4 regions of the Paenibacillus sp. NPDC093718 genome follow, and region 1 is predicted to be linked to each of the others. Evidence: riboswitches for the same ligand, from Rfam matches in the RefSeq annotation. Region 1 holds a riboswitch; each other region holds the start of a gene.
The links. Region 1 has a riboswitch for cyclic di-AMP ahead of ehuB (ectoine/hydroxyectoine ABC transporter substrate-binding protein EhuB). Riboswitches for the same ligand answer to the same signal wherever they lie in the genome.

Region 1 (6,000 bases):
TATGCAAACTCTACATGAATGTGGGGCTGTTATAATGAATTCACAATATAGGAGTGGTCGACAAATGAAGTTTGAATCCAAGGTTGTCATTGTGACGGAGGCGCCAGCGGGATCGGTGAAGCAGCGGTAAGGCTTTTTGTTGAAGAGGGAGCCAAGGTTGTTATTGCCGATTATTCGGACCGGGGACAAGCAGTTTCCGATGAATTAAAAGGAGCAGGCTTTGAAACGCTGTTCGTTAAGACGGATGTAACCCAAGAACAGGAAGTTGCGAATATGGTGAAGCAGACGGTTGAGCATTTTGGCCGTGTGGATGTATTGTTCGCCAATGCAGGCATTGCTCATGATGCTCCTGCTGATCAGTTGTCGATGGACAACTGGCAAAGAATGATTGATATTAATCTAAGAGGGGTGTTCCTGTGCGATAAATATGTAATCCAGCAAATGTTATCCCAAGGAGACGGAGGGGCGGTCGTAAACTGCGGATCGATCCATAACCATGTCGGAAAAGCGGGCGTTACCGCCTATGCTTCCGCTAAGGGAGGCGTTAAGCTGTTAACCCAGTCGATGAGCGCGGACTATGCTCCTAAAGGGATCCGGGTCAATGCCGTATGTCCGGGATATATCGATACGCCTCTAATTCAGTGAAGAACGGAAGCGATCACCCAGCATCTGGTCGGCCTTCATCCGATGGGCCGCTTGGGGCAACCGGAAGAAGTAGCCAAAGCCGTGTTGTTTCTCGCCAGTGAAGATGCGTCCTTCATTACAGGCACGAGCTTGTTGGTGGATGGCGGATATACAGCCGTATAAATGAAGCAAAGCCCCGATATAAAAATCGGGGCTTTTTTTACAGGAAACTGAAGCTTATATAATGTTGACGCCAGCGCTGGCGTAACCTGCCACTGCAGTGACAAGAGTTGTGCCGGCAGCGGTTGCCGAGAATACCATTAACAGGCGTGTATTGGCCGGCACCGGAATGGCCAGGCCTTCTACGAAGCCATTGCTTACTGTTCCGAGGGTTACGACGCCTGTGAGCGGCGGAGCCAGCGTAACAAGAGCGCCTGGTATCGGTGTGAAAATATTGCTCGTTGCTGGTGCGCTGTACAGTTGTGCTGTAATCGTAACCGTGGTTCCCAGCAGGGAAAGCGCCGCAGTAGTGCTAAAGGTAGCGGACAGTGCAGTGATAGTACCAGCTCGTGGCGTGTTAAACGCCATGTTAAGCAGAGTACCAGCTGCTCCAGTGAGGTCAATCGTACCGCCAGCCAGCGTAAACGTATTGGCCGAGTTACCAAATCCTACGAGACCAACGGATCCGACTAATCCGCCTAAAACGGTGGTCAGAGCAAGCGGTATGCCGGATGCGAATGGGATGATGGCTCCTCCGGCGGCTGCTCCTGTTGCCCCAGTAGCTCCAGTAGCTCCAGTAGGTCCCGCAGGTCCAACAGGTCCGACAGGCCCGACAGGTCCAGCAGGTCCAGCAGGTCCTGCAATACCGGTTGTCGGTCCGGCAGGTCCCACAGGCCCGATAGGTCCGACCGGTCCGATAGGACCCTGAGGACCTACCGGTCCACGGATAGCTTTTGGGCATCGACGCTTTTTAACAATACAAGCATGGTCTTTACGACCTCCGTGGCCTTTATGATCACCATGGCCTTTATGATCACCATGGCCATGAGACGGGCAATGCTTTTTCTTCGCATGAATGACTTTTTTCTCTATTTTTTTAAGAGCACACAATTTTCTCTTTCTAGAAGAACGTTCCAAATGAAGCACCTCCTTTAGATTTGTTCTATACTACGCAAATACTCTCGGTACGGCATGGGTTAATAGCGCATAAATGATAGATAAACAACTATAATTTCCAGAATGTACGCTAGCCCCGGAGGCATTCATCTATTGACGAATAGCAAAACTATAGGATGAATCTCGGATTGCCCTACGATATTCATAGGCTCTGTACGCAGCGGTTCAAAAAAAAATTTGCGCCGTATTTGCGCCGTAAATGTGTGGGGAAAGCTTTCACAATCCGAATGTAATTCATGGCATAAACGATCCACCACATGAATGAGTAAGGGAGGTATGTCAAATGCCTGCTATATAGCGAAAAACGAGACTGGGATAAAATTCCTGTATCGTTGGGGAAGAGGCTTGAATGAGGCATTTTTCATGCTTTTCATAGGCCCTGGAAGAACGGCATTTCCGCCTCTGAATTTCCAGAAAAAGCGGTTAAAGGGGTTTGACTTTTCCTGAAGTTCCCTTTATCATGGACACACGCTTAGTTTCCGGCATACATTTTCCGGAAAGCGGGGGAACCAGTTTCACCAGGGGCGAGTCACTTGGAATCACGAGTGTAGGGTACCATCTTACCCGAGTCCGTCAGCTAACCTCGTCAGCAGTGGATGGGTCTTGCATACATAATGGATGTTCATAACAAAGGCCCTTAATTCTCTTTAGGGGCCTTTTCTCTATTTTTTGACCCCCTGCTGGCGGAGCTATGTCTAGATCCCCTGTTTGGTGGTCTTTTTGTATTCTGCTAAAGAGGAGGGGCAAGGCCTGCAAATGTTTAACCAAAACCAATTAAATCGGTCAGATGGCATTGGGTTTAAGCGTGGAAGGAGATGGATGAATCATCTTCCCTGAAGGTCCGACCCATGCAAGGTATCTGAATACCCTTAAATCCCAGTTAACATATGAGTTAACATGGATAATTTCAACATGTCGTTTTTAAGAATTGCAAAGTCATAATGAAAGGTTGTGGAAAGTTTTGAAGAGAGTGGTTGTACTGATGTTGTCATTGATTATGGGGGTGTCGCTTGCGGCTTGCGGCGACAAAGGGAGCACATTGGAGCAAGCCATTGAGCAGGGGTATATCACCGTGGGATTTGCGAATGAGAAGCCTTATGCCTACAAAGAGGCCAATGGGGAACTCACTGGAGAAGCGGTCGAGATTGCCCGTGTTATTCTGGAGCGGCTTGGCATCAAGGAAATGAGGGGAGAGCTTACGGAATTCGGTTCGCTGGTTGCCGGACTTCAGGCCGAGCGGTTTGATCTAATTACCGCAGGCATGTTCATTAATCCGGATCGCTGCTCTGCCGTATTGTTTGCTAATCCGGAGTACAGCATCGGGGAAGCCATTGCGGTGAAGCAGGGAAATCCGCTGGGACTCGGAAGTTACGAGGACATTGCTAAGAACGACCAGGCCAAGGTAGCCGTTATGACCGGAGCCGTTGAAATCGGCTATTTGGAGAAGTCCGGCATTCCTACGGACCGGATCGTACAGGTTCCAGATCAGGCTTCGGCCATCAGCGCCCTTCAGGCAGACCGGGTGCAGGCAATTACCATGACGGGGCCGTCCCTGCAGGCGATGCTGGATTCGGCCAGCGACGACAGCATCGAACGCGTGGCTGATTTCGAGCAGCCGGTCATCGACGGCGAAAGCGTTCGCGGTTACGGAGCTACGGCTTTCCGCCAAGCGGATACCGAGTTTCAGGAGGCTTATAATGCGGAGCTGCAAAAAATGAAGGAGTCGGGCGAGCTGCTCGAAATTTTGCAGAAGTTCGGGTTCACAGAAGAAGAGCTCCCGGGCGAGATGACGGCCGCTGCGCTTTGCGGGGAATAGCATGCCGAATTCATGGATTGATTTTCTCCCTACGCTGCTGAAAGGGGCGGAGATCACGATTGTGGTTGCTTTCTTTTCAGCCATCCTTGCGGTCGTGATGTCCTTTGCAGCCGGGTTATGCCGACTGTCGAAGCTGTGGATCATTCGCACGTTGGCAGCCGTGTACGTGGAAGTCTTTCGGGGGACCTCCTTGCTGGTGCAGCTGTTCTGGTTGTATTTCGCCCTTCCGTTCATCGGCGTCGAGCTTCCGAAAATGCTGGCTGCGATCCTCGCGATCGGGCTGAACTTCGGCGCATACGGCTCGGAAATCGTTCGCAGCGCCGTGTTGGCCGTTCCGAAAGGACAATGGGAAGCCGCCGTAGCGCTTAATCTGAAGCCTTGGCAAAGATTGTGGAATGTCATATTGCCTCAAGCGTCCCTGCGAATGCTTCCCCCTTTCGGGAATCAGCTTGTGGAGCTCATCAAATCCACCTCACTGGTTTATTTCATCACAATGGCGGATTTAACGTATCAGGCGATGGTGCTCCGCAATAATTACATCTCCTGGACGACCGAGATTCTGGTGCTGCTGCTCCTCATGTATTTTGTCATTGCTACGCTCGTTTCGCTGGCAGTTCGACTGCTGGAGCGTAAATGGACAGCGGGGAGGCTATAGTCATGTGGGATTGGAACTATGTATGGGATATCCTGCCCCAGCTCTTGAGTGCATTAAAAATGACGGTATGGGTGACGATCTGCGCTTTCGCGGTGGCATTGATCATCGGATTACTGCTTGCTTTTGCAGCGCGGAGCCGATTTAAGGTGCTGTCACTAATAACCAAAGGAATGATCGAATTTATTCGCAATACACCGCTGCTGGTGCAGGTCTTCTTCCTGTATTACAGTCTGCCGCTTCTTACCGGAATTTCCATTCCGGCCTTCTATGCCGGGGTGATCGGTCTCGGGCTGCATTACAGCACATATCTGTCCGAGGTGTACCGATCCGGAATCGAGGGAGTGCCGAAGGGACAATGGGAGGCTGCCACAGCACTGAATTACACGAAAGCCCAAACCTGGCGAAGTATTATCCTGCCGCAAGCGGTGCCGCCGATCATTCCGGTACTGGGTAATTATTTGATTGTTATGTTTAAAGAGACGCCGATTCTATGCGCCATAACGCTTGTGGAGATGATGCTGACGGCCAAAAATATCGTGTCGCAGTCGTTCCGCGCATTTGAACCGTATACGATGGTCGGGATTCTGTTCCTGATCATCAGTTATATCGCCTCATTGCTTGTGCAAAGGCTGGAAAAACGCATGAATCTGCAGCGTGGAAAATAAAAGGAGGGAATCAATTGAATGCCGTTGTGATCGATGAGCAAGCAAAAGCGTCGAAGGTGCCGCAGCAGGAGGGAAATCCCGTTACCGCTACGGGTACAAAGCCGATTGTGAAATATACCGGCGTGACCAAGTCGTTTGGTGATCTACAGGTGCTTAAAGGCATCGATCTGGAGATGCAGCCTGGAGAAAAGGTGGCTGTGATCGGTCCGAGCGGATCGGGCAAAACAACGATGGGCCGGATGCTGATGACGCTGGAAGAACCGACCGAGGGAACCATCGAGGTTGATGGCGAGCTGCTCTGGCATATGGAAGAGAAGGGCAAGCTGGTTCGGGCCAATGAAAAGCATTTGCACCGGATGCGCTGCAATGTTGGCATGGTCTTTCAGCATTTCAATCTGTTCCCGCACATGAACGTGCTTCGCAATGTGACGGAGGCCCCACGCAAAGTGCTGGGTTTATCCAAGGAGGAGGCGGAGGAGCGGGCCGTCTCCATGCTCAGTAAGGTCGGTTTGGCCGACAAATTGAAGATGTACCCGTCCAATCTGTCCGGGGGCCAGAAGCAGCGGGTTGCCATCGCCAGAGCGCTGGTCATGCGGCCGAAGGTTATGGTGTTTGACGAGGTGACCTCGGCGCTTGATCCGGAGCTGGTCGGCGAAGTGCTGGAGGTGATCCGGGAAATTGCGGATGAAGGCGAAATGGCCATGATGCTGATTACACATGAGATGGATTTTGCGAAGGAAATCGCGGACCGCGTCATCTTCGGAGCCGATGGTAGGATCGTTGAGCAGGGCACGCCGGAGGAGATATTCGATAATCCCCAGAGCGAGCGGCTGCAGAGCTTCCTGCAGCGATTCCGCTCGAACGGAAATTAGTTCTGGAAAGAGGTGATTGTATAGAATGGCTGTGGATACCGATACCGAAATTGTATACCGAAGACCGGAAGCCCGGGACGGCACCCGGGTGTGGGAGCTTATACGCGACACCGGATCGCTTGATCTGAACTCCCCCTATTGCTACATGCTGCTTGGAGATTACTTCCATGATACCTGCATGATCGCCGAGCA
Region 2 (6,000 bases), on a different contig from region 1:
GACAATACGGCGGCCAGGTAAACCGCGCCTGGACGTCCTGTTCCGTTGAAACCCCATACCGCCTTCGGTCGCGAAGGATCGACATCCATCGTCTCGGTGCCGTAACACCAGCAAGGCGTAACGGTTATGGTTAGGCCGACTTCGGCATTTTTGAATTTTTTGGCGGCTGCAGCCGCTTCGGCCACTCCGCCGATGCACGTATCCGCAATCACGCATTCAACCGGCTCGCCATTCGGATATTTGAGCTCCTTCGTCAACATCTCGGCGACGGCCTTGGCCAGATTCATGGTCTGTTCCTCGAGAGATTCGCGAACCCCTCTCCGTCTTCCATCTATCGTAGGGCGAATCCCGATTCTCGGAAACCCGTCCCGCCATCTGTAATCGTTTTCAATTGTCATGTATGTCACGCCTCCCTATAAGGATTATGACATCATTGTAAGATTATTTGGTGCAAGAGATAACCCACTATTTTGTTATATCGGATCCTAATTTCAGCAAGACAGTGAACCATCCCGAATAGCAGATGTAAACGATTTCCGCATGAAAGGGCGTTTTGCATTATAATAGGTAGAGGATGTTGCTTTCCAGGAGGGACAAGACCGTGCCAAAGATCGAAATCTCGCATAGCAAAAGCGATCACTTCCGCTTCATCAAAAATCCCCAGCTGCTCTTTGCCGGGCAGGTCGTGGACGAGGACTTCTTTTATGGACCGCCGCAAATTCATGATTTCTGCGAGATCATCTATGTAGTAGAAGGACGCGGAGAATTCACAATTGCAGGAAAAATATACGAACTCCACAAAGGCGATGTCGCGATTTATAACCCCGGCATTCCTCACGAGGAGAGATCCATCACGGACGGACCTTTCAAGGTGATCTACTGCGGCGTGGATTCGCTTCACATCGAAGGGGTTCCCCAGGGGATGCTGCTCCCGGCCTACGTGGAGCCTGTCATATCCTGCGAGAAATACGCTTATAAGGTGGAGAGCTATCTTTCCGAGATCCTCCGTGAATGCGATTCGCAGGTGCTGGGATATGAAACGCTGAGCACCAACCTGCTGATGTCATTGATTACCGTAATCTATCGCATTGTGGACGTTAAACACCAATTCGAGTCCTTGAAAGGCAAGAATGAAATCGCGCTGCGGACCAAACACTTTATCGACACCAACTATACCCAGAGCATCAGTCTCAAGGACATTGCCGATACGATGTATGTCAGTCAGCATTATTTATCCCATCTGTTCAAAAAAGAAGTCGGCGATTCCCCCTTCAATTACTTGATATCCCGCCGGATTGAAGAGGCCAAGCGCCTGCTGGCGGATTCCGAAATGCCGGTACATGAGGTTGCTTCTCAAGTCGGTTACGGCAATGATAAGTACTTCTCCATGTTATTCAAAAAAATTACCGGTCAAACGCCGAGCTCGTTCCGGGAACAGAGCAGAATGGCCGTGGAGTGAAGGGATTTAAGTTTGTTTTCCTATCAACAAAGCAGGCAGCCGCGATCATACGGCTGCCTGCTTTTAAATATTTCTGTTATTTGTCCTTCTATGTCGTCAAAAGTATGGGGCATGCTTGATTTTGATGGGACCGACCGCTTCGATCTTGCTCTGGCATCCCAGACGATAGCCTTCTTCGATCTCTTCCGGATCCAGGCGGCGTTCTTCGGCCAGATTAGGTTCGGACAAATACTCGATTCCCTCCACTACCATACAGCGGCAGCGCGCACAAGTTCCTCTTTTGCAAAAAGAGTTCCAGTCCACATCATTCCGCTCGGCCAGATCAAGCACCGTCATGCCAAGAACAGGCGCCACGCTGCGGCGAACCTCGCGGCCTGCAAGCTCAATGATCGGATCCGGTACGGCTTCCATTATCTCTTCCGCTGCAGGGATCGAGGCTTTGTCTCCGCTATCCCTGCCCTTTTTCTTTTTCCAGAATTTAAACACGCGCGTTATCCCCCTATGCATGTCATCATCAGGTTATGTATCAAATCCTTCATTTATTATACTGGAAAGTTTAAAAAATCAACATGCTTACTCTTATCTATTCTATGACATTGACATCATGGAATTGGAACTCTATGAAAATTTTGCTATACTAGCGTATGCTAGAGCACTTTCCAAATTCTATAAAAATCATTCTATTATTTTATGATGTTGGAGGGAAAACAAAAAGCATGCTGCATAAACGAATAGGTAAAACAGCTGTCGCTGCCGTCCTTGCCTTATCCTTAACCACACCGCATATCAGCCAGGTACAGGCTGCGCCTGCCATTTCGGTAAAGCTGGATGACGTTGCGCTTACCTTCGATGCGGCTCCACGGGTAGACAAAGGGGTTACCTACGTCCCATTCCGGACGGTTGGAGAAGCACTGGGCATTCAAATCACGTGGAATAGCAAGACGCAAACCGTGAAGGCCATTGGCAGTGTGAAAGGCCAATCGACAGAAGTGTTACTTCAAGTTGGGAGCACGAGCGCAACCGTCAATGGAAAAAAAGTGAAGCTTGCAGCTCCGCCGATGGAGCGGGAAGGCCGTGTGCTGATCCCGCTCAGCTCGTTCAGCAGCCAATTCGGCGTTGATGTCGGCTGGAACCAGTCGACTCGTACAGTCTCCCTCGTATCGCCGCAGCGCGAAATGCATTTGAGAGCTTTCTATGCATTACAATCTTTCCAAGAACGGGATCTCGTGGGATCCATGAATTCTGTCGCCTTTGGCTGGAGCCGCATCGATCGCGAGGGTCAGTTCACGCTTCAAGGGGATGAGTACCGCCTTCCCGCTTCGGCTGGAGACGTTACGCCGCAATCGATTGTTGCCGATGCTGCGGACCAGGAGATTAAACCGTACCTTATGGTCTATGCCTTGGATGGAAACGGCGAATTAACCAAAGTCCTGAGCGACGGCAACCTCCGCCAAAAGTCCATTGAAGGCATCACAGCCGCGGTAGCGGAGAACGGATTCGGCGGCGTTGTGCTTGATTTTGAAGGGCTCGGATTTAAACTGGATGCCGTGAAGCAGCAGAAGCTGCTCAATGATTATGTCAAGCAATTGAAAGCGGCATTGCCGAATGACGTTGCCCTGTCTTTAGCGGTGCCGCCATTGAACAGCGCCTATAAAGGATATGATTACAAGACGCTGGCCTCCATCGCTGATGACCTGATTGTTATGGCTTATCAGTACAATCCGGTCGGAACCAAATCTCAGGTTCCCGAACCGAACAGCCTGGTAGACCAAGCGATCCAGTTGGCACTCCAAGCAGGCGTCCCGAAGCACAAGCTCCTGCTTGGCATCAGTTTAAGCAGCGAAACCGCCACTTCCGTGGACGATAAACTCGGCTTGGCCAAACGTTACGACCTGAAAGGTGCTGCTTTCTGGCGCCTAGGCTTGTTCCGTCTCTATGATAATGGAATGGAAGCTGCCGTGAATGCCTCTGTTGTTAAGGAGTAACCGAACACCCCCATGTGGGATGATAGACTTATAGTAAGAAAAACGTCTATCGACGTACTTTCACAGATGACAGACCGCAGTTAGTAGAAGTTTTTCTTGCGATATCAGGAAGTCACAAGCTTCGAAGTTTATACTTTCTGATATCTAAAAAAAGAAAGCCTGACAAGGTCATCCCTTTGTCAGGCTTTCTGATTATGTATGTCGTACCCTAAACGGCTGCGTAATCCAATTAGCTTGCGCTTCCTACCAGCTTTGCATAGTTTTCTTGACTCAAAACACGACGTGCCGTGACATAACGCGGCTCGTAATAGGAATCGCTAAGCTTGCTGATTCTGACTCCCTTGCTGCTGGAAGCATGCGCAAATTGTCCGTCACCAATGTAAACGCCTGCATGGGAAATTCCGCTGCCGCTCGTATTGAAGAATACCAAATCTCCAACCCGCAGATCTTCGCGATCCACATGTTCGCCCGCTTTAGCCTGGCTTTGGGAAGTGCGCGGAAGATCAATATCGAAATTTCTAAACATGTACAGTATAAATCCGGAGCAATCAAACCCGCTGGTGGTCGTTCCGCCCCATTTGTATGGAGTTCCTACCAATTGCTTCACTTGATACTGAAAATTCGGTTGTTGATCAGCAAATGCTGAAACGGCACCAGAAGAAAAAATAATTGCAGACCCTAGCAAAGTGATGACAAACTTCTTCAAAATATGTTCTCTCCTTCGATGCCTACGGAGTTAGCTAAGGGTTCGGTTGAAGGTTCCCTATACTCTCTATACAAGAGTAATTCACCCAAGACGGTTCCCCCGTTTTCACAAACGAAATTCGGCAAAATTCATTAACGTTTTGTAACCTTCTCTTAATATAGTATACAAGCAAGGATGCTGTCAATCATATCCTAAAAATCTATCGTTTTATGTTTGGAGCTGTCGTAAAGATGAAGAATTTTGGCCGGATATTGGTTAACCGTCTCACTCAGTCATGACAATTATGTAACTCTGTTTACCTTCTCGCGCTGCTTTTTTAAATAATCTAGCAACTTTTTACAACTCTATGCGTTTACACAATCAGAAATGAAATTAAAGAGGTGATCTATCACTTATGAGTCAAATTACGATGGCAGAAGCACTAGCTGTCCGGGCAGCAATTAACCGTCTCATCAATCAGTTGATGTCGGAACGCTTGAACAACAGCAGCACGATCATTGAAAAAGGGGAGACGGCGGAATACCCTACGCGCAGCGTGGATGCCATTACAGAAGAAATCGAAGCGGCCGCGGCGGATTATAGGAAGCTGGATTTGCTGATGGCAATCTCCAATACCACGCAGACTATTCCCTGGGACGGCTCCGACATTACGATCATGGAAGCGATCGAGCTGGCCAAACAAATACGCAGCGATATCGGACAGCTTGCCCATCTCGGCTCCCGCAAGAAGCTGGAGCGCCAGAGCAGCCGTGGCAGCGGAGACGGTGCCATAACGCTGTTCAACGTCGCCTTATATGATCCGGAGGCTTATCAGGCGCAAGCCCGCAAGAAGGAACGCGAAGTAACCAAGCTCTCTTCGCTGATTGAACATGCCAATCATACGTCCCTGATTACGTTTGACGCATCCAAGTACATGGAATAGCGAAAGCCGCCGGCTCCAAGCCTGCAGGTCACCCCACGTGCGGGTTTGGAGCCGGCGGTTTCCGCCGGCGGGCGGGAAAGTGCGAGCAACCGTTTATTGTTTGTCGGATACAAACAAACCTAACCAGGAACCAAAAAAATCGACTCCAGCACAAACGGATGACGGCTTACGGTTCACGCCTATCACTTGTTACATGTTACGGACTTATGACGCAAAAAAATGATCGCTCCGTTTCCCGCTCTCTATGAATAATTGGAAAGCCGCCCTCAGAAGGGCGGCTTTTGTCTAATTCTCTTTAGCTCGGTAACATGATACTACGTCGTCATTCCGAGCGCTCTCTGTCTAGTATCTATTCATCATTGATCCTATCCGTATCATTCTCTTTACGCCTATGCTACTGGAACAAAGCCGCAGCTCCAACCAGACCAACATCGTCCCGAAGTCCTGCCGGAACGATCTCGTACGTTCCTAAATAGGATGGCATGACCAGCTTATCCGTCATTTCCCGCAGCTGCGGGAACAACAGCTCACCTGCTCTGCTCACACCCCCGCCAATGACGATGCGATCGGGGTTAAAGCTGTGAATGACGTTAACCAATCCAAGCGCCATGTAATAAATAGCACGGTCGATGACCTCGACGGCTACAGGATCATGAAGACGTTTTGCCTCAAACACATGCTTGGCATTCACCCCCGAATCGGCTGCAGCCAGTTCTGTTATGACGCTCGGTTGGGAGAGCATCCGGCGGGAAGCCTCAAGACCGATGGCCGTTCCTGAAGCAAACACCTCCCAGCAGCCGTGGCTGCCGCAATTGCACTGCGGACCGCTGGGATCAATGATATGGTGTCCCAGTTCCCCAGCAAAGGAACTGCTGCCCAGGAACAGCTTCCCATCCAGCACGATGCCTGAACCGATACCGGTGCTTAG
Region 3 (6,000 bases), on a different contig from region 1:
AGTCCTTCACGGCGTGTGATCGAAGCCCATTCCATAAACAGCTTGATCATATCCGTTTTGTCCATCAGATTCTGTTTCACGAAGGTCATCTTGACCAGCTTCGGAATCTTTTTCAGCTCGACTAGCGGAAATCCGATGAATAAAGTTGCTGCCGTACCGCCAAGAATGATTAGATAGGCTGCCGGGTTATACAAAGCGAGAAGGGAGGCACCTTTCAGGATCATGCCCACCAGTACCGCGACGATACCGATTATTAAGCCTATAATTGTTGAAATTTCCATACCACACCTCATCCGTGAGAAATAAAATAACGAATCCATTCGTCAGAACGGCTCTCATGGAGAACCGGGCCCCTTATGTGGGGCGTTATCCTATTTATCGTCAGGTCGGGCTTTTTTTTTTAGTTGTAATTTCCGGTATAATGGAAGGAAGGGAAACGAAGCTAAGTACGGCAAGGAAAGGAGTGATTAAGATGGGCGTTAAGCACGGAAGGGATTATGGCGAAATTCTGGCAGAACTAACCGAGGCGGTCGGGCGAATTTCCGACAGCTATGTCTTCTTTGAAATGGAAGCTGAGGATTGGGGCAATCTGGGTGAAGCCGAGCAAAATGAGGTTCATGAGGCGCTGGCGGAGGATTTGTTTTATGCGCTTGGCACAGAGCCGGTGATTAACGTTGGCAGCGGCGTGGTCATGCATGATCAGACGAACCATCGAATACATATTTTGATTGGTGAAGAAGAGTTGGCTTTTGTGGCCCTTGTGTAATCACTCCAGTTATCAACAGATACAGGGCAGAATAGAATAGATGACAGATAGCCCATATTACGTGTTAGTCGGCTTTAAGATAGGTTTTTTTCGGGGAGGAAGATAAAAGATGCTTTATACGCAGCAAGAAGTAGAGGCTCATCTGGAAAAGCTTGAGGGTTGGGAATTTGAACAAGGGAGATGGATTGTACGAAAGTATACCTTCTCCTCCTTCATGAAGGGAATCGCTTTTGTTGATGAAGTGGCAGCTATTTCGGAAGCTTTCGGACATCACCCCTACATCACCATAGATTATAAAGTCGTTACACTTCGTCTCACTTCTTGGGACGACGGTGGCATTACGGCTGTGGATATTAAGGAAGCGCAGCAGTTTAACGAAGCCTATGAGAAGAGTCGTTCGAAGGATGGCAAGGCGGCACAATAGAAGGGAAGACCATTAATCCCTTCAGAGGCCCCGAATATGTAAAAAACACGCTTGCACCGGGAACAACTCCAGGTGCAAGCGTGTTTTGCGTTTAAGCTGATTTATTTTTTCTCAGCAAGGTACAGCGCGATGTTTGCGATTTCATCAGGTTTAAGTTGGTCTTTAAAGGAAGGCATTCCCTTACGACCTTTGGTTACAACGTTGAAAATCGCGTCCGCATCCATGTGTCCGCCTACTTGATTCAAAGCCGGCCCAGCGCCGCCTTGAAGTTGGTCGCCGTGACAGCTAATGCAGCTTGCTTTCAGTGTGGCTTCCGCTGCGGCTGCATCGAGAGTCACTTCCGGCATGGTCGGCTTCTCTTCCTGAGCTACCTGTTCCTTACCTGGGAGCGTAAACATCAGCGCGATAGCCAACGCACATGCGACGAAGAACAATCCGCTCATGATCCATTTTTGCATCGTCATATCGTCCCTTCTATGTATACTGCACTTTTGCACTTGTCTCCATTATAAACCAACATCCATAGACAGCATAGCCAGTTGTGACAAAAAAAGCAACTATACGGCGTAGCTTCATAAAAAGTACACAAAATTGTGCTTTTTCATATAGACAAAGATTACTATTCCTCATTTGCCGGGGGCTCATACACCATACAGTGGAAAAGGGCGTTGCCCGTTGGCGTAAGCCGCTCATACGTATCGGTGATGTGAAAGCCTGCCCTTTGATAAGCGCGGATTGCTCGCTCATTCCAGGTCATTACCTCAAGGTCAATTTCGTCGGCAGGCCGCCTCCGTTTGGCTTCCTGGACAATCGACTGCATAAATCGTTTACCCATTCCACGCCCGCACCAATCAGGCCGCATGCCAAGTCCAATTCGTGTAACCTCATGCATCGGAAACAGCTGGGCAAATCCCCAGAGGGCCTCCCGCTCATCCAGAACCGAGATGTACTGTCCCAGGCGAATGTCCGGATCGCCAAACTCCACCTCAAGCCCTTTCATCTGCTCCCAGGGAAGAAAGCCATAGATATTATAGGGAGGAGGGTAGGCCCAAGCGCATATTTCTTTGGCGTGCTCTTCACGCATGACTACGGCGTGAAATGTAATCGGTGTGGCATCCATTTGCGAAGTCCTCCTATCGTCTGCATAAATAATAACCATATTACGAACATCCAAGTCGCATCAAAAAAGCCCGCAAAAGAGAGGTAAGGGCTCCTTTAACGGGCAAGCAGTATGTATAGGGAAGAATAGCCTCTATAGCTTAGGATGATTCACCGACCGACTCTTCATACTTATCATCACTCATGATACGCTTTGCACCCACGTATCGCTGATCGTAGTAATCCTCTGCCAGGCGGTTGATAACCACGCCGCGGTTGGAGGAAGCATGGGCGAATTTGCCATCACCGACATAAATGCCGACGTGGGAGATGCCCTGGCCCGATGTGTTAAAGAACACCAAATCGCCAGCGCGCAGCTCCTTACGGGACACGCTTGTCCCCATGTCGAATTGAGAGCCGGATTGATGCGGGAGCTTCAGACCGAGTTTAGCATAAACATACATGGTGAAGCCGGAACAGTCAAATCCGCTCGTGGTTGTACCGCCGTAGCTGTATCTTGTACCTAGAACTTTATCGATTTCCTGATCCAGCGCACGATCAGCAAACACGCTGCCAACGCCCAAAGTGAACAGCAGCGTGATACTTAGGGCTGCTGTCGATAATGTTTTCTTCAGCATGGTAAGCTCCTTTTTCGTTTGCCGCGAGGCATAGCAATCTATATATTAAAGCACTTACATTAATGACAAAGTTGTTACTGCGTCCATTCTAGCAGACAGCAAGCGAGATTGGCAATTATTTCTTGATGGATTTCGCTATTTTTCAATAGCATTAGCTGTCGAAGCAATAAAAAAATCAATATTTTTCCAAAATGGGTGTTTAATGAAGGGAGAGAAGGGTATATAAAGGATAGAAGATGTGAAGACATGGCAAAGTGAAGTGAACTTGTATAATAAATTTCATTTTTTTTCGAAAAGCGGGAACTTTTTCGTTGTCCTGAACGTTATAAAGGTATAGAGAGAATAAACAAAAGAAAAAGCCGCTGGATGAGATCGGCACAATCTCATAAACCCAGGGCTTTCTTGTAAGAGTAAATCAATTAAGTTCCAACATTAATTGTAGTTTACAGCTACGGATTTGTACGTATTCTGACTCATAATTCTCTTAGCGCCTACATATCGGTTGGCGTAATAGCTCTGGCTCAGCGGACTAATAATGACACCACGCGAAGATGAAGAATGAGCGAATTTGCCGCTCCCGACATAAATACCCACATGAGATACACCTCTACCGGATGTGTTGAAGAACACGAGATCGCCAGCTTTCAGGTTGCTCTTGGATACGGCCGTACCTACTTTGTATTGAGCTGCAGACGTACGGGGCAGGCTAAGGCCAAGCTTCTTGTAAACATAGCTGGTGAATCCGGAGCAGTCAAAACCATTCGTTGTAGTTCCACCTGTTTTGTAAGAGACACCAATGGCTGGTTTGATTGCAGTATTTAATTTGGAATCGGCGAAAGCGCTTCCGGTCCCTAATGTGAGTGCGAGTGCGAGGCCTAGAGAAACAGCCGTTAACTTCTTTTTCAAAACAAAAGCCCCTTCCATTGCCTGCGAGGTTAGCTTAAGGGTTCGGTTGAAGGTCCCCTATGATCCCTCTCTTGCGAGATCAATTCACCCAAAACGGATCCCCCGCTTCCCATATCGTTATGGGAATTCGGCTCCTTAAAATGTTGATGAACCCATTCATTGACGTTTGACGTTCCAACATAGTTAGCGAATTACATCGTTCCAATAAAAAGTTACAGTAAAGATGACAAAGTTGTTACTAACATATTCGTTATTTTAGCAGAGTATTAACAATTTGGCAAACGAGGAAAGATTATTTTTAAACAAAAAAACCTGTCCCCCTCTTGGGGAAACAGGTTTTTTTGTAATTTGGCGTTCAGAAATTTGTAATATGGAGGATAAAAGAACTCTTATTCTCTGTAAAATCAAGCCCGGGATAGAAACGTGTCGCTTCCGATTACAGCTTATTCGCGAGCATGTTTCATTATTTTAGGGTGACGAATTGTAACCATTAAGGATGCTGTGAGGAGGAATCTCTCCACAAATGATATTGAGCGGACATTGCCCAAATTTGGAAAAGTCCATTCAGGAAATAAGAGGCTTGCTGAATAATTAAGCCGATCAACCCGGCCCAGAAGAGCGAGGCCGAGCTCAGGAGCAGCAGAATGACACAGGCGGATCCACTGATGGTGATGGATAACAGCATTGCCATGCCCAAGCGGCGGAAGAGCGCATGGATCGAGCTGATCATGCTGGAATCGCCTGTACGGCCAAATTGCATATAGAGTAATAACAAGCGGATCAGATAGGCGTACAAGAACCAGCCAGCTGCATAGGGCAGTGCATGAAGCAGCAGAACAGGCTCCTGAATTCCATTCAGCAGAATCGGGAGGATTTTGGGCAGAATCCAGTAACCGGGCGCGAGGGTGAGAATAAGCTCAACCAGATAGAATAGCGTTACGGGTTTCCACAGTTTCCGCATGCCAGTGAAGAAGAATAAACCGCGCTCGCCCTTGGCTTCCTGGTGAAGGTTGTAGAAGATGCCAGCCCGAATGAGCGGGGTGAGGCTCATCCGGATCAGGAGCAAACCGGCCAGAAGCCATCCGTAGGTGTGTACTGTGCTGCTCAAGGATAAGCTCATCTCGCCCTCGTAGAAGAATAAAAGACGGCTGAGCTCGTTAGGGGCGGAATCCGGATATCGCATCAGCAGGGGGACGACTGCCGATTTTACGAGACGGTACAGGCAATATCCCCACAGCAAACGATATAAGAAGAGCAGGATCGAGACGTATAGCTGGTCTTTAACACTGGTCCACCCTTGGCCTGCGTAACTTTTCATGTGCTCCCCCCTCACCATGACAGGCTGCCGAACAGCGTCTCCACAAGCTTGGTAATACTGAGATTCCAGCGTGTAACCACCGTCGGATCCATTCCTGCCTTCATATAGTTATTAATGTGTTTGTTCTCTAGGACGATGGAGTACTTCGGATCAACCATGGCCCAGGCGAGCGGAGAGCTGTACTCCAGGGTGTAAGCAACTTTGCCGTCTTTGCCGCTCCAGGTTCGTTCCACCGTTTTGCCGTCCTCAAAGGCGAACACGATCGGCACATCGCTGATATCCCCGTCCTTGCTCGTAATCTGGACCGTGGACTCATATCGAGGATTTTCAGCCGTGCCTTTATTTTTGGTTTTGATCACGTCGATGGCGACATCCGCCATCTGGCTTCCATATACATATTGGTCAAAATACGACTGCCAGGACGTTTTGCTTACTTGCTCGACGACTTTCTGAAAGTCAGATGTGGTTGGATGCTTGAACCGGTATTTTTGGGCATAGGTGTGCATAATCTTGCCCATCATCTGTGGACCGACCTGCCGTTCGATGCCTTGCAGCACCAGCTTGCCCCTCGTATAAACATTCAGTGCATAGTTTTCGTGAGAACTGTATTTCCAGGATTCCATCTTCAGCGGTGCAGGGGAAGAAATGGATGCTCCCTGAGCCGCCGTATTGGAGGTAATACCGTATTCTTTTTCCATGACTCGTTCTTCTGCATAGGTTGCAAAGGCCTCGTCCAGCCAGGCTTCCTCAAATTCGTTACTTGCGATCATTCCGTAAAAATATTGATGGGCGATCTCATGAATGACGGTCCGTTCGAGCTCATAACCCGGCGAATCGTTCTTGGCACCGA
Region 4 (6,000 bases), on a different contig from region 1:
GGAGGGACAGCATGGACGATTTTTCCAATCAGCTGCAGGAGCAGGAGAAGGCGCTGGAGAATATTCGCCACAAGTTAGCATTGCTGCCGGACCAACCCGGCTGTTACTTGATGAAGAATCATGAAGGCACGATTATTTATGTTGGCAAGGCCAAAGTGCTGAAGAACCGGGTACGCTCTTATTTTACCGGAAGCCATAACGGGAAGACCCAGATGCTGGTTTCGGAAATCCGCGATTTCGAGTACATTGTAACCGGCAGCAACATGGAAGCGTTGATTCTGGAGTGCAACCTGATCAAAACCCATCAGCCGAGATTTAACGTACTGCTGAAGGATGATAAAACCTATCCGTATCTTAAAATAACGAATGAAGAGCATCCCCGTCTGGAAGTGACCAGAAGGGTGCTTAAAGATAAAGCCAAATATTTTGGTCCCTACCCGAATGCTTATGCGGCACAGCAGACCAAGAAGCTCCTGGACCGGATGTATCCTTTGCGCAAATGCGGCGTCATGCCAAAAGAAGTATGCTTGTATTATCATATGGGGCAATGCTTGGCTCCATGTGTGAAGGAGATTCCAAAGTCTGCATATGAACAGATCACCGGGGAGATCACTTCATTTCTGAGCGGCGGGCATGAGGAGATCAAGAAGGAACTGCAGCGCAAGATGCAGGAGGCCGCGGAGGATTTGTATTTCGAGCGTGCCAAAGAGCTGCGGGATCAGATCATCCATATCGATACGCTAATGGAGAAGCAGAAGATTACGACGACGGATACGCGGGACCGCGACGTATTCGGTTACGCTGTCGATAAAGGCTGGATGTGCGTACAGATTCTGTACATGCGCCAAGGGAAAATGGTGCAGCGCAACAAATCCGTTTTTCCGTTCTACGGCGATGCGCACAGTGACTTTATGTCTTTTATAGCCCAGTATTACAGTGATAATCCTGCATTGCCGCAGGAAATTCTGCTGCCTGAGCCTCTGTTGATAGACGAGGCTGACCCGGAGTCGGTTACGGGAACGGGTGCGGACCAAGGTGTACGAAGCGCCGAGGCAGCCGTGGATTCGGCGAATCCGCTTTCCGCAGGGACATCCGATGAGCAGCAGGCAGCCCTTGCCGAGGCACAGGAAAAGCAGGCGGAAGCTGCGGGCATCGTGGATGCAGCCGGAGGGGCTGCCGCCCTGCAGGAATGGCTCGGCGTGAAGGTGCATGTCCCGCAGCGCGGCTTGAAGAAACAGATGGTGGGCATGGCGTCGGATAATGCAAAGGTGTCCTTAGACGAGAAATTCCGCTTGATTGAACGCGATGAAGAACGCACCTCGGTTGCAGCGGCGAATCTGGGCGAAGTGATCGGCCTCCAGTCGCTGAACCGGATCGAGGCATTTGATAACTCGAACATTCAGGGTACCAATCCGGTATCGGCCATGGTTGTATTCACCAACGGAAAACCGGACAAGAAGGAATACCGCAAATACAAGATCCGTACCGTGCTGGGACCGGACGATTATGATACAATGCGTGAAGTGATCCGGCGGCGGTACGAGCGTGTCTTGAAGGAGAACTTGCCGCTTCCTGATCTGATTGTGGTCGATGGAGGGAAGGGACAGATTTCTGCCGCCGTCGATGTATTGGAGAATGAGCTGGGGCTGTTTATCCCGGTCTGCGGGCTTGTGAAGGATGCCAAGCATAAAACAGCGCAGCTCATGGTCGGAGACCCGCCGGAGCCGGTTACGCTGCCCCGGGACAGCCAGGAGTTCTACTTGCTGCAGCGCATTCAGGATGAGGTTCACCGTTTTGCGATTTCCTTCCACCGCGAACAGCGCGGCAAATCGATGGTATCCTCCAAGCTGGATTCCATCCCGGGCATTGGAGAGAAGCGTCGCAAGCTGCTGTTGAAGCATTTTGGCTCAGTCAAAAAAATAAAAGAGGCTTCAGTCGAAGACTTCAAGCCCCTTTCAATCGGTGAGAAATTAGCAATGGAGATTCTTAAGGTACTTCGTGAGGAGGAGTCGTGAAATACGGCTTCTCTTTTTTTGTTGGATTGAAACGGTAAATCGCATACGCGACGATCGCCGGAAGCACCATGTAGAAAGCACCGATCAGCATGTTGCTGGTGTCCTTGAGCAGGATCAGGCTAATGCCCATCAAGATGCTGTTAAAGATGACATGGGAGAACATGGCCGCCAAATACCCGTATTTCAAAAAGATGTAGCTGAACAGCAAGCCGATGATAACCAGTTCAATGGGCCGGGAAATTACAGGGTATATCGGATAGAGTGTATGCCCGAGCGCCCAGATGATCGACGTGATCAAACTGGCCACGAACGTATTGCGGACGATCTTTTTTAACATTTTGATGCCGAACAGTCGATAGACGGCCTCCTCGGATATGCCGGCCAGCCAAGCCATCAGCGGAAAGAGCCAAGGATAGAGCATGTTGTAAGGCGACTGTGTGGCATCCGTGGTGGACCATGTATTCAAGGTCAGGCCCAGAACGACAAAGATAATGGATTGGACCCCAAGCAGGATGAAAGCCCACATATACCCCAGCTTCATGCTGTCCAGTACATAATGACCATATCCGGGTTCTTTGGCGCGCGGCCATGGATTGAGCCCGTCTTCTTTGAGCCATAGCCCGCTGCCTCCGACAAGGGAGAAATAGAGCAGCGCGGAGAAGATGAGCGAATAGACTGCATAGAAGATCATCATCCCGAGTATACCTGTTTGCGACATCCCCTCAGATTTGAAAACGGGAATCAGATTGTACGTATTCAGCATTTGAATGACAAACGGCAGCGCCGATAGGAACAGGCCGCGCTTAAACGACGTATAGGCTCTGGTCTTCACGCTGTACACAATCGCAAGAATGCCAAGGATGAGGGTGAACAGGCCATACCCTGCGAGCGTCAGCAGCGTGGCATCCTGAGTCTGCTTGTTGACATAGGCGGAATGGGCGGCCGGGACCGAAAAAGATGGCTCATAGGAGCGTAATTTCCCCTGCTCGAAGGTGAAACGGTGCTCCAATCTGGAATCGCCGATCTTGGATTCCGGGTCCACATACCGGAGCCGGGGTTCTCCTTCCCGGGTAACCAGCTCCAGTTGCGACGGATCATAGCCCGCTCGCTGGAGCCAAGGCTCCGCGAGAGCTTGCTTCTCGGCTAATGACATGCCGTCCTCAACAACAAGCAGCATCTGCCTTTGCACATCGCCCTTGTTCAGCTCAATCCGGTCATAGCTGGAGCGGGCGAAATCGTACGAGAAGCCGACGATGCCTGAATTTTGCATGTGCACGTCCACATTGAGGGCATTGCCACCCGGCTCGCTGAAGCGAACGCGGTATACGTCATAGGGATATTTGGCTTCATAGGTTTTGTTGTATTCCGAAAGTCTCTTTTCCTTCGCCAGATATCCGTAAAGTTCCGATTTGGATTGATATGTAACCAGCGTGTCATCCGTTTCCGCAGCCGTAAACTGCAAAAACTCCTGAGCAAAGCTTGCAGCCGCTTGCCGAGCCTGCTCCTTGGATATGATATTCGGAGATGCCATTTCGGTCGAATCCGGATTCGTCGACGGAAACACCTGAAATAATAGGAACAGAATCAGGCCGACTGCGGCAGGCGCGATGAGCTGCTGCAGATTGGGCTTCAGCTTCAAGGCCTCTCTTGCACGATTCATGAAATTCCTCCTCTAAGAAAGTTGATACTCCCACTGGTATTCGATATGCCTGATTAAGAACGCATAGAGTCAATATAACATAGTTATGAAAGTCATAAGCAGCTTATCCCAATATCCGGAATAATGAAACAAATCGATGAAAATGAATGAAAGGTTTCGAAAACGTTAGAGAACCCTATGCTTGTATTCTTGAATATGCCCAATTCGCGCTCTTTTAAAGATTTTTTGGGTGAAAAACGGCATTGGGTTACGTACCGGATTGCGATATAATCACATCATGCTTCAAGGAACCGAATATTCCAGCCGAATTTCGTACTGAAAATGGGGGAACCATGTAATTGGGGTGAATTTCATTATTCCTAGAATAATGAATAGGGCGACCTGTGAAAATGCCCGAATCCGTCAGCTAACCTCGTAGGCTGCAGCACAGGAACCAGACCGTAAAGGGCACTGCGTTTTCCAGTGTCTTTTTTTCTTGATTTTTTTTAAGAAGGTGACCGATTGAACTCTAAATTTAACTGGCTCAGGTTGTCTCCGCCGCAGATTCTCGTGCTTGGTTTCGCGGCCATTATTTTCATCGGGACGGCGCTGTTAATGCTGCCGATATCCACAAGTACAGGTGAACCGCTGGAATTTATCGATGCCTTGTTCACTTCGACATCGGCAACTTGCGTAACGGGTCTGGTTGTGGTGGATACAGGAACGACATTCAGCTCCTTCGGAGAGATCGTGATCATGCTGCTGATCCAGATCGGCGGGCTCGGATTCATGACGATGGCCACTTTGTTTGCCTTGGCTCTCAAAAGGCGCATATCGCTCAAGGATCGCCTCATTCTGCAGGAAGCGATGAATCAGTCCTCGATGGAAGGAATCGTAAGGCTGATTCGCAGAGTGCTCCTGTACTCCCTGATCATCGAGGCCTGCGGTGCCTTGATTCTATCGATCCGCTGGGCGTTTGATATGCCGATCGGCCAAGCGATTTATTATGGCGTTTTTCATGCGGTCACGATGTTTAACAACGCCGGTTTCGATTTGTTTGGCGATTTTCGGAGTTTGACCGGTTATGTCTATGATCCTGTAGTCAACGTTGTCGTGATGTTTTTGATTGTGTCAGGCGGCATCGGTTTTATCGTATTATCCGATCTGATTGATTTCCGGAAACAGCGGAGACTTTCCTTGCACTCCAAAGTAGTGCTCACCATGACGGCTACCTTGCTGCTGGTTGGATTTATCGTCATTCTTATTTTTGAATTCACCAATCCGAGGACGCTCGGTTCCCTGAATTGGGGCGGAAAATTCTTCGGCGCGTTATTCCAATCCGTAACGCCGCGTACAGCGGGCGCGAATACTATAGATATTACGGGGCTTAGACAGGCCACGCAATTTTTTATCGTTATTCTGATGTTTATCGGAGCATCCCCAGGGTCAACCGGGGGTGGTATCAAAACAACAACCTTCACCATTATGGTGGGGGCGGTCATCGCCATGATGCGCGGGCGCGAAGACATCGTCATGTTCCGTTATCGCCTGGCCCAGGAGCGGGTGCTGAAGGCACTGACCATTGCGTTACTGGCACTGCTGCTCGTTCTAACCGTATCGATGATTCTGTCGACGACAGAGGAGGGGGACTTCCTGGAGATCCTATTCGAAACGACGTCCGCCTTCGGTACGGTGGGTCTCTCCATGGGCTTAACGCCAGATCTGACGGTGTTCGGGAAGGTTTTGATCAGCATTACGATGTTTGCAGGGCGATTGGGGCCTTTGACGCTTGCTTATGCACTGGGGCCGAAAAAGGGTAAAGAATTATATCGTCATCCGGAAGGCAAAATGATTATTGGATAAGGAGTACTGGAGAGACATGAAACCAAAGCAATTTGCAATCATCGGTTTGGGACGATTTGGCGCCAGCCTGGCGCTTGAACTGATGGAACAGGGATATGAGGTGCTCGGCATCGACCGCAATGAAGAGGTTGTCGAGGATATGAGCGAGCTGCTGACGCACACGGTGGTGGCGGATGCTACCGATGAAGAGGTGCTTAAATCGCTCGGTATTCGTAACTTCGACTGCGGCATTGTTGCGATCGGAAACGATATTCAGATGAGCATCTTATCCGCCATCTTGTTGAAAGAGCTTGGTGTCGCCATGGTCGTTGCCAAGGCGATTTCGGTGCTGCACGGCCGGGCGCTGGAGAAGCTGGGCGTGGACCGGGTGATCTTTCCGGAACGGGATATGGGGATCCGGGTAGCTCACCAGCTGGTCACGCCCAATCTGCTTGACTATATCGAATTATCCAAGGACTATCTGATTGTGGAGATGACGGTCAC

Region 2: linked by a shared signal. The riboswitch ahead of ACQKPA_RS00905 (C40 family peptidase) and the one ahead of ehuB (ectoine/hydroxyectoine ABC transporter substrate-binding protein EhuB) in region 1 are both predicted to bind cyclic di-AMP.
Region 3: linked by a shared signal. The riboswitch ahead of ACQKPA_RS31540 (C40 family peptidase) and the one ahead of ehuB (ectoine/hydroxyectoine ABC transporter substrate-binding protein EhuB) in region 1 are both predicted to bind cyclic di-AMP.
Region 4: linked by a shared signal. The riboswitch ahead of ACQKPA_RS26880 (TrkH family potassium uptake protein) and the one ahead of ehuB (ectoine/hydroxyectoine ABC transporter substrate-binding protein EhuB) in region 1 are both predicted to bind cyclic di-AMP.

Annotation. Positions count from the first base shown of each region.
Region 1 covers NZ_JBNNUS010000012.1:54,786-60,785, forward strand. The annotation lists partial or broken gene ACQKPA_RS28010 (SDR family NAD(P)-dependent oxidoreductase) at 65-807, shown strand; gene ACQKPA_RS28015 (exosporium glycoprotein BclB-related protein) at 862-1,761, opposite strand; cyclic di-AMP (ydaO/yuaA leader) riboswitch at 2,260-2,405, shown strand; gene ehuB (ectoine/hydroxyectoine ABC transporter substrate-binding protein EhuB) at 2,783-3,616, shown strand; gene ehuC (ectoine/hydroxyectoine ABC transporter permease subunit EhuC) at 3,618-4,271, shown strand; gene ehuD (ectoine/hydroxyectoine ABC transporter permease subunit EhuD) at 4,274-4,936, shown strand; gene ehuA (ectoine/hydroxyectoine ABC transporter ATP-binding protein EhuA) at 4,951-5,808, shown strand; gene ectA (diaminobutyrate acetyltransferase) at 5,834-6,000, shown strand, end outside.
Region 2 covers NZ_JBNNUS010000001.1:180,052-186,051, forward strand. The annotation lists gene ACQKPA_RS00885 (L-fucose isomerase) at 1-398, opposite strand, end outside; gene ACQKPA_RS00890 (AraC family transcriptional regulator) at 602-1,459, shown strand; gene ACQKPA_RS00895 (2Fe-2S iron-sulfur cluster-binding protein) at 1,556-1,945, opposite strand; gene ACQKPA_RS00900 (stalk domain-containing protein) at 2,176-3,444, shown strand; gene ACQKPA_RS00905 (C40 family peptidase) at 3,674-4,150, opposite strand; cyclic di-AMP (ydaO/yuaA leader) riboswitch at 4,154-4,284, opposite strand; gene ACQKPA_RS00910 (hypothetical protein) at 4,545-5,072, shown strand; gene ACQKPA_RS00915 (ROK family protein) at 5,467-6,000, opposite strand, start outside.
Region 3 covers NZ_JBNNUS010000018.1:52,333-58,332, reverse strand. The annotation lists gene motA (flagellar motor stator protein MotA) at 1-281, opposite strand, end outside; gene ACQKPA_RS31565 (hypothetical protein) at 473-766, shown strand; gene ACQKPA_RS31560 (4a-hydroxytetrahydrobiopterin dehydratase) at 876-1,190, shown strand; gene ACQKPA_RS31555 (c-type cytochrome) at 1,292-1,648, opposite strand; gene ACQKPA_RS31550 (GNAT family N-acetyltransferase) at 1,810-2,310, opposite strand; gene ACQKPA_RS31545 (C40 family peptidase) at 2,450-2,923, opposite strand; gene ACQKPA_RS31540 (C40 family peptidase) at 3,359-3,832, opposite strand; cyclic di-AMP (ydaO/yuaA leader) riboswitch at 3,836-3,975, opposite strand; gene ACQKPA_RS31535 (hypothetical protein) at 4,323-5,150, opposite strand; gene ACQKPA_RS31530 (M1 family metallopeptidase) at 5,162-6,000, opposite strand, start outside.
Region 4 covers NZ_JBNNUS010000011.1:62,732-68,731, forward strand. The annotation lists gene uvrC (excinuclease ABC subunit UvrC) at 12-2,015, shown strand; gene ACQKPA_RS26875 (CPBP family intramembrane glutamic endopeptidase) at 1,987-3,675, opposite strand; cyclic di-AMP (ydaO/yuaA leader) riboswitch at 3,967-4,111, shown strand; gene ACQKPA_RS26880 (TrkH family potassium uptake protein) at 4,177-5,517, shown strand; gene ACQKPA_RS26885 (potassium channel family protein) at 5,534-6,000, shown strand, end outside.